One region of the Macrococcus sp. CoH-51_TC_04 genome, then DNA from elsewhere that is predicted to be linked to it. Evidence: riboswitches for the same ligand, from Rfam matches in the RefSeq annotation. Region 1 holds a riboswitch; the other holds the start of a gene.
The links. Region 1 has a riboswitch for thiamine pyrophosphate ahead of ACZ2V4_RS00835 (ABC transporter substrate-binding protein). Riboswitches for the same ligand answer to the same signal wherever they lie in the genome.

Region 2: another riboswitch for thiamine pyrophosphate. It lies ahead of thiC (phosphomethylpyrimidine synthase ThiC); the one in region 1 lies ahead of ACZ2V4_RS00835 (ABC transporter substrate-binding protein).

Annotation. Positions count from the first base shown of each region.
Region 1 covers NZ_JBVGOY010000001.1:174,709-181,027, forward strand. The annotation lists gene ACZ2V4_RS00820 (TIGR00282 family metallophosphoesterase) at 1-334, shown strand, start outside; gene ACZ2V4_RS00825 (2-oxoacid:acceptor oxidoreductase subunit alpha) at 439-2,172, shown strand; gene ACZ2V4_RS00830 (2-oxoacid:ferredoxin oxidoreductase subunit beta) at 2,173-3,036, shown strand; TPP riboswitch at 3,105-3,203, shown strand; gene ACZ2V4_RS00835 (ABC transporter substrate-binding protein) at 3,238-4,239, shown strand; gene ACZ2V4_RS00840 (thiamine-binding protein) at 4,239-4,526, shown strand; gene ACZ2V4_RS00845 (ABC transporter permease) at 4,526-5,260, shown strand; gene ACZ2V4_RS00850 (ABC transporter ATP-binding protein) at 5,257-5,967, shown strand; gene ACZ2V4_RS00855 (DedA family protein) at 6,018-6,319, opposite strand, start outside.
Region 2 covers NZ_JBVGOY010000007.1:113-6,431, reverse strand. The annotation lists gene lpdA (dihydrolipoyl dehydrogenase) at 1-515, shown strand, start outside; gene ACZ2V4_RS07560 (thiamine pyrophosphate-dependent dehydrogenase E1 component subunit alpha) at 532-1,482, shown strand; gene ACZ2V4_RS07555 (alpha-ketoacid dehydrogenase subunit beta) at 1,489-2,520, shown strand; gene ACZ2V4_RS07550 (dihydrolipoamide acetyltransferase family protein) at 2,531-3,838, shown strand; gene ACZ2V4_RS07545 (hypothetical protein) at 3,946-4,362, shown strand; TPP riboswitch at 4,415-4,515, shown strand; gene thiC (phosphomethylpyrimidine synthase ThiC) at 4,580-6,295, shown strand.

The sequences.
Region 1 (6,319 bases):
AAGTGAAAAAGGTGCATTTGCATATTATACAGATGGCCGAGCGAGCGTCGTTGTTGGGACACACACACATATTCAGACGAGTGACAACCGTATTTTACCTAGGGGCACGGCTTTTATTACAGATGTCGGTATGACAGGTTACTATGATGGGATACTTGGTATTAATAAGGATGAGGTCATTCACCGCTTCTTAACAGGAATGCCAGTTAAACATGTTGTTCCAGATACGGGACGTGGTGTGTTAAGCGGTGTATTTGTAGAACTTAAATCCAATGGTCAAGCAAAGAAAATTGAAAGAATACTTATCAATGAGGATCAACCGCTCAGTCGATAACGTATCGGCCATTCGACTGATTTTTATATAATTTACCTATGTCTGTTATATAGACATAGGTTTTTCTGTTATATTAGAGATAGTTAATTTAGGGAGGAATTGTTTTGAAGACACAAATTTCTTGGAAAGTCGGCGGTCAGCAAGGTGAAGGAATTGAAAGTACTGGAGAGATATTCTCAACTGCGCTGAATCGTCTGGGCTATTATTTATATGGTTATCGTCATTTCTCATCACGTATTAAAGGTGGACATACGAACAATAAGATTCGTGTATCAACAACACCTGTCTATGCTATCAGTGATGATCTGGATATACTTGTGGCATTTGATCAGGAGACGATTGATTTAAACTATCATGAACTGACGGCTGAAGGTATAATACTAGCAGATAGTAAGTTTGATCCTGTTGCACCAGAGGATTACAATGGCGCATTTATTAGTATGGGATTCACTGAAATTGCAAAAGAACTTGGTACGGCATTGATGAAGAATATGGTGGCGGTCGGTGCTACAGCGAATCTTATAGGCGCTGACCTAAAGCACTTCGAAGTTTTAGTGGATGACCTGTTTGCTAAAAAAGGTGAAAAGATCTGTACATTAAATAAAGAAGCGCTACACAAAGGTTATGCAGAAATTGAAAGTCATTCAGAACTTACTGTGGATTATAAATTAGAACCTTCAACCGAAGAAGGACATTTATTTATGATTGGTAATGAAGCAATTTCACTTGGCGCATTAGCAGGTGGAGCACGTTTTATGGCTGCATACCCAATTACACCAGCGAGTGAAATTATGGAATATATGATTGATAAATTACCACGCTTTGGTGGGACTGTAATTCAGACAGAAGATGAGATAGCTGCAGCAGTTATGGCAATAGGCGTAAACTATGCGGGCGTACGTGCATTTACTGCATCAAGTGGTCCAGGACTATCGTTAATGATGGAAGCGATTGGACTGAGTGGTATGACTGAACAGCCGTTAGTCATCGTAAATACGATGCGCGGAGGTCCATCTACAGGATTGCCAACGAAACAGGAGCAGTCAGACTTAATGCAGATGATCTACGGAACGCATGGCGAGATTCCAAAGATTGTCCTTGCACCAACAACTGCTGAAGATGCCTTCTACTTAACGAACGAGGCATTTAATCTAGCGGAAGTATATCAATGTCCGGTTATTATTTTAAGTGATTTACAGCTTTCTTTAGGGAAACAGACTGTTCCTGTACTTGATTATAATAAGATTAATATTGATCGTGGTTCACTTGTTACTGAAGTTGAACCAACGGAGGATAAAGCATACTTCAAACGCTATGCGGTAACAGATAATGGCATTTCACCACGTACGATTCCTGGTGTGAAAAACGGTATCCATCACGTTACAGGTGTTGAACATAACGAAGAAGGAAAGCCGAGCGAATCTCCCGTAAACCGTGCAAAGCAGATGGAAAAACGTATGCGTAAATTAGAACAGCTGAAGATTACTGAACCTGTTGTATACAATACGTATCATGAAGATGCAGATGTGTTAGTGATTGGTTATATTTCAACGTATGGAGCGATTGATGAAGCAATCCATCGTGTAGAAGGAAAGGTAAACCATCTGCATATGAAACAACTTCATCCGTTTCCGACAGAAGAGGTTCAGCAAGCGATAGATAAAGTGAAGAAAGTGATTGTTGTTGAACATAACTTTAACGGACAACTTGGACAGATTATCAAGATGAATACGAATCATCAAGGTAAGATGATTCAGATGAGTAAGTATGATGGTACACCTTACTTACCTCACGAAATTGAAGAGAAAATCAACGCAACATTAAAGGAGTTAATATAGATGGCAACATTTAAAGATTTCAGAAATAATGTGAAACCGAACTGGTGTCCTGGCTGTGGGGACTTCTCAGTACAAGCGGCGATACAAAAAGCATGTGCGAACATCGGCTTAGAACCAGAACAGCTCGCGTTAATAACAGGTATCGGCTGTTCTGGACGTCTGTCTGGATACGTAAATTCATATGGTGTGCATTCGATCCATGGTCGAGCATTACCGATGGCACAAGGTGTGAAGATGGCAAACCAGGAGCTTACAGTTATCGCTTCCGGTGGAGATGGTGATGGTTTTGCGATTGGTATGGGGCATACGATTCATGCGCTACGTAGAAATATTGATATCACGTATATTGTAATGGATAATCAAATTTATGGACTGACTAAAGGACAGACATCACCAAGTTCAGCACATGGATTTGTCACTAAGACAACGCCAAAAGGCTCGATTGAGAAGCATCTTTCTCCGCTTGAACTTGCACTTGCAAGTGGCGCAACTTTTGTCGCACAAAGCTTTTCTAGTGATATAAAAGATTTAACATCAATTATTGAAGCGGCAGTTAATCATAAAGGATTCTCATTCGTCAATGTATTTTCTCCGTGTGTCACATACAACAAAGTAAATACGTATGACTGGTTTAAAGAAAATTTGACGAAACTTGCTGATATTGAAGATTATGATCATACCAATAAACAGCTGGCGATCAATACAGTACACGAACAAGATGGGCTTGTTACAGGTATCGTGTATCAGGATACCGATGCACCGACGTACGAATCACAAATTGATGGCTACAGTGAGAACTTAACAAAAGCAGATCTAAATATTAAACAAGAGGAATTTGATGCTTTAATGGCTCAGTTCAAATAAAAACTAAGTATCTGTACCTTATTTATAATAAAGCTGTTATACTAAAACAGTACAAAATAATATAAATTTTTAAACACTAGGGGAGTTATTCTGAGATTGGATTCGTCCTAAACCCTTATATACCTGATCTGGATTATACCAGCGTAGGGAAGTGTCAACTGACACAACCTGCAATCAGGTTGTGTTTTTTTGGAGGCTAATATGAATAAAAAGTTATTGTTAAGTGCGAGTTGTGTCATTTTACTAGCAGGCTGTGGAGATCAGTCAGCCGATAAAGGTAAGGAAGATAAGAAAGAAAAAGTGACGATTATGCTGGACTGGACGCCGAATACAAATCATACAGGACTATATGTAGCACAAGAGAAAGGTTACTTTGACAAACAGGGTTTAGATGTTGAAATTAAGACACCTGGTGAAGTGAATGCCGATCAGCTTATCGCAGCAAACAAAAAAGATGTTCAGTTCGGAATTAGTGCACAGGAAACAGTGACGCAATCACGTTCTGAAGGCATTCCAGTGAAATCGATTGGAGCAATTATCCAGCATAATACGAGTGGATTTATGAGCTTGAAAGATAAGAATATTAAATCACCGAAAGATTATGCAGGGAAAACATACGGTGGATGGGGTGCACCGATTGAACAGCCAATGATTGATGCAGTTATGAAAAAAGACGGAGCATCAGTGAAAGACACTAAAATTATCAATATGGGAAATACTGATTTCTTTACTGCATCTAAGAAGAATATCGATTTCGCATGGGTTTATTATGGATGGACTGGAATCGAAGCAGAAACACGTAATATCGATGTAAATATGCAGTATTTAATTGATTACGATAAAAATCTGGATTATTACACACCTGTCGTTATTGCAAATGAAAAGTATTTAAAATCAAATGGTGAGACAGCTAAGAAATTTATGACCGCACTTAAAGAAGGTTATGAGTATTCAATTAAACATGACAAAGAGAGTGCAGATATTTTGATGAAGTCTGTTCCAGAACTTAAAAAACAAGAAAAGCTCGTATATGCATCACAAAAATATTTGTCACCTAAATATCAGGATGATGCGAAATACTGGGGCTATCAGGAAGAACGTATCTGGAAGAATTTTGGACAGTTTATGAAAGATAACAAAGTGATTACTAAAGACTTCATTGCTAAAGATGCATTTACAAATGAATATGTGGAGGGTAAATAATGGCAGATACAATAATGAGCATACAAATTATTCCGAAGACGCCAAATGGTGAAGATGTAATTCCATATGTTGATCGCGCAATTGAAGTGATTGAAGCATCAAACTTAAAGTACATCGTGAATCCGCTTGAAACATCAATTGAGGGGAACATGAATGAGTTGCTTAAGTTAATCGAATTAATGAATAAAGAGATGCGTGAAATGGGGTGTCCATCTATTATTTCACAAGTAAAGTTTTATCATGCCGAAGAAGTATCGATGGATGTGCTTGTACAGAAGTATAGATGATGAAATATGTTAAGTTTTTTCTATTTTTTATAGTACTACTTTATTTTTGGGAACTGCTCGTTCGGTTACTACAAGTTGATGCATATACGTTACCTGCGCCAAGCGTAATATTTATCAGCTTCTTTAATGACTTTAACACATATCATGTGCATTTATATCCGACTCTATTACTCGTTATATTAGGCATTATTTGCTCGGTATTATGCGGTATTACTGTAGCCGTACTATTACGTTTAATCCCTGGGCTGCATGAGTATGTCTATCCATTGCTCATAATGAGTCAGAATGTACCCGTTATCGTCATTGCACCACTACTAGTCATTTGGTTCGGATTTGGAATATTGCCGAAACTTATCGTGATAACACTTGTGTGTTTCTTTCCGATAACTGTGAGCTTACTTGAAGGATTTAATGAGACAGATAAAGAATTAGAGAAATATATGAAGATGATGGGGGCAACGCGTCTTGAACGTTTCAAAAAGCTTGAATGGCCAAATAGTATGCCTTATTTCTTTAATGGATTAAAGATTGCTGGCACATACTCAGTAATGGGTGCAATCATTTCTGAATGGCTTGGCAGTGATAAAGGTTTAGGTAAATTTATGCTTATAGCTCAGCGTGCATTTCAAGTAGATCAGGTGTTTGTAGCAATTGTCTGGATCATTATCTTTGCTATGGTCATTTATCTTGTTATATATATTATTCAGCGTATTGTATTGAGGTGGCAACGATGATTCCTATTATTCAACTTAACGATATTATGCATCGTTACGATAAAGATATTGTAATTAATAATATTAACCTAGAACTGAATAAAGGTGAGATTGTTGCATTGATCGGCCCGAGTGGCAGCGGTAAGAGTACGATATTAAATATTATCGGCGGATTACTCATCCCTTCAAGTGGCGAGTGCTTATTGCAAGGGGAACGTATCAATGGGAAAACAGGACATGTGTCCTTTATGCCTCAGACACACTCACTGATGCCATGGCGTACAGTGATACAAAACATTAACCTCGCAACAGAGATCAGTGCGAATGATAGCGTGAATAAATCAGAACAATTGTTAGAAAGAGCAGGCTTCACTTCCATTAAAGATAGATACCCCAATGAGCTTTCTGGGGGAATGAAGCAGCGTGTTTCATTCCTACGTGCATTAAATACAGAACATCAATTACTGTTACTGGATGAACCATTTTCAGCATTGGATGAAATAACACGTAATGATATGCAGATCTGGTTGAGGTCTTTATTATTGGAGAGTGATAAAACGGTGCTGATGATTACACATAGTATTGATGAAGCAATTAAGATGAGTAATCGTATACTCGTTTTAAATCAGAAACCTGCTACGATAGTCAGATCGATAGATGTGAACCAGGATTTATCTGTTTCGCAAATCGCAGAATTAAAAGCACAAATTATTCAATTATTAAAATAACCGAATGTGAGATTGACTCACATTCGGTTATTAATATTAATGGGGATGCATTAATATTTTTTTCTGTCTTCATTTCTTTTCATCTTTCTTCTGACGGAGTAGGATTGTAAGAAGCTAAAGACGGCAGGGAGCACTGATACTAATATAATTAAAATTAATACGATTTCAAAGTTGTCTTTAACGATCTTTATATTCCCGAAGAAGTAACCTGCAAGTAGGCATATACCAACCCACAGAACTGCACCGATAATATTATACGTAATAAAGTAACCATACTTCATCTTACTGGCACCAGCTACAAACGGTATAAAAGTTCTGATAAAGGGCATAAAGCGGGCAATTGCAATTGTTT
Region 2 (6,319 bases), on a different contig from region 1:
ATGAAAACATGCAAACAAGTATAAAACATATATATGCAATTGGAGATATCGTACCAGGATTGCAGTTAGCACATGTAGCTAGCCATGAAGGTACCATTGCAGCAGCCCATATCTGTAAAGAACCATTTAAATCTGGTGATAGTAACGCAGTACCGCGATGTGTCTATACGACACCAGAAATAGCTTCATTTGGTATGGATTTAGAAACAGCACTTAACCAAGGCTTTGATGCACATGTTTATCAATATGATCTCTCAGGAAATGGTAAAGCAATGGCTTATGGCGATACGCAGGGCTTTGTAAAGATTATCAGTGAGCAAAAGTATGGAGAAATTCTAGGGGCTGTCATCTGTGGTCCGCATGCGACCGAATTAATCAGTACCATACTCGCAGTGAAAGAATCAGAAGGTACGGTATTTGAAATGAAAGATCAAATATTTGCACATCCAACAGTTTCAGAATCTATTGGAGAAGCGAGTCTAGATTATTTTGATTTAGCAATTCATAAACCTTAAGTAGGAGGAGTTAATTATGGAAAAAGAAAAAGCATTATGGGTTTATCGTAAAATGAATGAAATCCGTGAATTTGAGGATGAAGTGCATAGAATATTCTTAACAGGGGAAATCCCTGGATTTGTTCACTTGTATGCCGGTGAAGAAGCAGTAGCAGTAGGCGCTTGTGCAGAATTAACGGATGATGACTACATCACGAGTACACACAGAGGACATGGTCATGCGATTGCAAAAGACTGTGATATTCTCGGAATGATGGCGGAAATATTTGGACGCAAAGATGGCCTGAACAAAGGGAAAGGGGGGTCTATGCATATTGCTGAAGTTGAAAAAGGAATACTGGGTGCAAATGGTATTGTAGGTGCAGGATTCCCATTAGCAAATGGTGCAGCATTATCGATAAAAACGTTAAAGCAAGATGCTGTTGCAGTATGTTTCTTTGGAGATGGTGCATCTAACGAAGGTACTTTCCATGAAGGGCTTAACTTCGCATCGATTTTAAACTTACCTGTTATCTTTATCTGTGAAAATAATGGATTTGGCGAAGCAACCCCCCATAGTTATGCTTCTGCTTCAGAAACAATTGCAGAAAGAGCGTCAGCATATAATATGCCGGGTCATCTAGTGGATGGTAAAGATGTAACTGCTGTCAATGAAAAAATGATAGAAGCGGTGAAAAGAGCAAAAGCAGGTGAAGGCCCAACATTGATTGAATGTAAAACATATAGAAATTATGGACATTTTGAAGGAGATAACCAAAGTTATAAATCGGATAAAGATGAATTACGTGAAGTAGATCCGATTACGATTTTTAAAGATAAGGCACTTGAAGCGCAGTGGTTTACTGAAGAGGAAGCCAAAAAAATTGAAGACGAAGCAAAAGCGTTAATAAAAGAAGCGGTTGAATTTGCAGAAAATAGTCCATTACCAGATGAAGCATCTTTACTTGAAGATGTTTATGCAGATTAAGGAGGAATAATAATGAGTAGAGAAATTACTTATATGGCTGCAGTAACTGAAGCCATTGATCAAGCGATGGAGAAAGATGATACAGTGATTCTGTTAGGTGAAGACGTTGCCGGTGGGAATACGATTGAACATCTTGAAGGCGATGAAGCTTGGGGAGGTGTATTCGGTTTAACGAAAGGTATTGTTGGTAAGTATGGACGTGAGAGGGTTATTGATACACCAATTGCAGAACAGAACTATGTGGGTGCAGGAGTTGGTGCAGCAGCTACAGGGCTGAGACCGATTGTTGAACTGATGTTTAATGATTTCATCGGATATGCGTTCGATGCACTTCTGAACCAAGGGTCAAAGATGCGTTATATGTTTGGTGGCAAAGCTAAGATTCCGATGACTTTGAGAACCGTTCATGGTGCAGGCGCTTCTGCTGCTGCTCAGCACAGTCAATCATTATACGGAATGTTTGGTGCGATACCTGGAATAAAAGTTGTGGTGCCATCAAATCCTTATGATGCGAAAGGCTTACTTTTAGCTGCAGTAGAAGATGATAACCTCGTCGTATTTTCTGAAGATAAAACTTTATATGGCATGAAAGGTGATGTGCCTGAAGAATATTATACAGTGGAAATTGGTAAAGCGAAGATTATTAGAGAAGGAGAAGACTTGTCGATTGTTGCAATCGGTAAGATGGTCCAAATTGCTCTAGAAGTTGCAGATGAACTGGAAGCTGCAGATATTTCAGTCGAAGTTATTGATTTAGTTACTGTTTCTCCATGGGATCAAGAAACAGTACTTAACTCCGTGAAGAAAACGAACCGCCTTATCGTGATTGATGAAGCAAATCCTCAGAGTAGTACAGGGCACAGTATTTCAGCTGTCGTCGGCGATAAAGCTTTTGATTATTTAGACGGACCTGTCAAAGTAATTACTGCACCTGCGACACCAGTGCCATTTGCATCAAATTTAGAGAAACTATATATTCCAAGTAAAGAACGTGTTCTAGAAGAAGCAGATGAAATAATTCAAGACTTAAGAAAGTGAGGTGTGATTCATGAGTTCAAGAATAAATATGCCGAAATTAGGAATGACAATGACAGAAGGTACTATAGATGAGTGGTACAAATCAGTCGGAGATGAAGTGAAAAAGGGTGAAGCGGTCTGTATGATTGCTTCTGAAAAACTAACTTTAGATGTTGAAGCACCTGAAGATGGGATTTTAACAGAAATTACAGTGGAAGCTGGAGGCAGAGCTAAAGTTGGAGAACAGATGGGATTGGTTGGAGACTCATTAGAGGATAACCAGTCTCCTGAACGTTCAAATCAATCGACTGATGATGAAGCGATAAGTGAATCAGGTGAAGAAACGAATGAAAGAGCCGCAATAAAGGATGCGGCCGAGAAATCTCCTAGCTTTAATAGAAGTCATGAGGATGAATTGAATAAGAAAGCACGCGATGAGGACACTCCTACATCACAAAGTAACTCTGAAAGCAACCGAATCTTTATTACCCCACTTGCCCGTAGAATAGCTGAAAGCAATGACATCTCAATTGAAGAGGTTACAGGGACTGGCGGTAATGGCAGAATTACAAAGAAGGATATAGAAAAAGCAATTGATCACGTAAAAGTAAGTTCGACGACTGAGTCTACTGAAGCTACTCAAGTAACGGCAGAAGCCAAGCCATTATCGAATATGAGACGTGCGATTGCTGACAACATGATGCATAGTTTACAGTCAACCGCACAATTAACGTTGCACCAAAAAGTAGAAGCAGATGCGTTGCTGAAATTTAATAAGAAGTTAAAAAAAGAGGTTAGCAACAATGAATTAGATATTAAAGTAACAGTTACCGCACTGATTACAAAAGCCGTTGCATTAGTACTTAAAGATGATGCAAGAATGAATGCAACTTACAGTGATGAGAAGTTATACCATCATAAAGATGTGAATATTGGAATTGCAACAAGTCTGGAAGATGGACTGATGGTTCCAGTGATCCATAACGCTGAAAGTAAATCTATAGGTGAAATTTCAAGTGCCATCGAAACTTTATCTGCTGCGGCGAGAAATGGAGAGTTGTCTCAAGGTGCAATGAAGGATGGAACATTTACCATCACAAATATCGGTGCAGGCGGTATAGAATACTTTACACCGGTACTTAACGCACCGGAAGTTGGGATACTAGGGGTTGGTTCATTACAAAGTGAAGTAGCATTAAAAGACGGCAAACCGTATGAGAAAAAGATGTTACCTCTGAGTCTCACTATTGATCATCAAGTTATAGATGGTGCAGATGGAGCGGAATTCTTGAGTCGTATTAAAACATTTATCGAGCATCCATATTTGCTGATATTGTAGATAGAGAGGGCATAGCCCTCTCTATATTATTTTGAACATGCACAAAAGATGTATAATTCAGCGACTTAACGTATAATAAAGGTAATTGACTTAATGGAGGAATTACGATGAACAAATGGATTAAACGTGGAATCGTTGTCGGTGCAGTTGGTTTTGGTGCCGTTCAATCAGTGAAATATTTAAAGCAGAATGAACAAGTGAAACAACGTTTGAATGATCTTAAGAATATCAAAGAATATAATGATCTGCGTATTGCACTGATGGAGGTTATTGAGGCATTTAATAACCCTAAGCAATTAGAATCGAAATTTGCAGAAGATGTGCATACTGAAAGCAATGAACAGACAAGCAACGCGCAAGCTACACATACAGAAGAGCCTTTCATTGCAGATGCAGTGAAACGTGTATTGGATACAAAAGCCGTTGAAGATCTTCTTGGTGATAAAGCTGATATCGATATGATGAAATCATTGATCGATGAAACGAAAGAAGTAGAGAAGCTCGTGCGTAGCTGGTTTAATTAATATTTGCAACATGAACAAATCAGTGATATTGTTTATGTGTACAACTTAATAAGACGATTGCTAGGGGAGCTCTTATGAGCTGAGAAAGGAATATCCTTGACTCTTTGAACCTGTTTGGTTAATACCAGCGTAGGGAAGCGAGCGTGTATACTTATGATATTTTTTTGTCGTGAAACTTCACCTCCTAGTAATGAATCTAACTAGGAGGTTTTTTTGTATGGTAAATTTGAAGAAGTCATTTCCAGCAAGTAAGAGAATCTTTAGAGCGGGTAAGGGCGAGGATACGGATATTAAAGTACCTTTCCGTGAAATTACATTAACCGATACTGTGACAGATCAAGGCACTACTTCCAATGCACCAGTTGTTGTCTACGATACGGGTGGTGTTTATCATGATGATGCATATAATATTGATGTTGAGCGCGGTATTCCTAAATTACGTGAACGATGGATTGATAGCCGTGACGATGTAGAACAATATACAGGACGCAGAGTACTTGCGGTTGATAATGGTTTTAAAGATATCACGCATAATAAGTTTGTAGAGACGCCATTTAAGTATGATCCAAAACGTGCGCGTGATGGCAAAAACGTGACACAGATGCATTATGCAAAGCAAGGAATCATTACGAAAGAGATGAAATTTGTCGCGATTCGTGAGAACGTCGACCCTGAATTTGTACGTAGTGAGATTGCAAGAGGGCGAGCAATTATTCCGAACAATATTAATCATCCAGAATCTGAACCGATGATTATTGGTAAGAACTTTAAAGTGAAGGTTAATGCGAATATCGGAAACTCTGCAGTATCATCATCTATCGAAGATGAGATTGAAAAGATGGTGTGGGCGACACATTGGGGAGCCGATACGATTATGGATTTATCTACAGGTAAGAATATTCATGCGACACGTGAATATTTACTCAGAAATTCACCGGTACCTGTTGGAACAGTACCTATTTATCAAGCATTAGAAAAAGTGGATGGCATTGCTGAAGATTTAACGTGGGAAGTGTATCGAGATACGTTGATTGAACAAGCTGAACAAGGCGTAGACTACTTTACAATTCATGCGGGTGTATTGTTAAGGTATGTGCCGATGACAGTAAATCGTCTGACTGGTATCGTGTCACGTGGAGGTTCGATTATGGCACAGTGGTGTTTAGCTCATCATGAAGAAAGCTTCTTATACACACACTTTGAAGAAATTTGTGAAATCTTAAAGAATTATGACATTGCTGTATCACTTGGTGATGGTTTAAGACCAGGTTCAATTTATGATGCGAACGATGAAAGTCAGTTGGCGGAACTGAAGACGCTTGGTGAACTAACAAAGGTTGCCTGGGCACATGACGTTCAAGTGATGATAGAAGGACCAGGACATGTGCCGCTTCATAAGATCAAAGAGAATCAGGAACTTGCAGATTTCTATTGTAATGAAGCACCATTCTATACGTTAGGACCATTGACGACAGATATTGCACCTGCATATGACCATATTACATCAGCGATTGGCGCTGCAAACATCGGTTCATACGGAACAGCGATGCTATGCTATGTTACACCGAAAGAACATCTCGGACTACCGAATAAAGATGATGTAAGAACAGGTGTTGTAACATATAAGATTGCTGCACATGCAGCGGATCTTGCGAAAGGCTTACCAGGTGCTGATGAACGAGATAATGCTATTAGTAAGGCACGCTTTGAATTTCGCTGGATCGATCAGTTTAATTTGTCACTAGATCCAGAACGTGCGAAGGAATATCATGATGAAACACTACCTGCTGAAGCGGCGAAAGTCGCACACTTCTGTAGTATGTGCGGACCTAAATTCTGTTCGATGCGTATTTCTCATGATTTACGTAAAGATAAAGGAATGCAGGAAATGGCTGATAAATTCAAAGCACAAGGTAGTGAAATTTACTCTTAGAATTTGCTGTGAATCGGAGCGCAG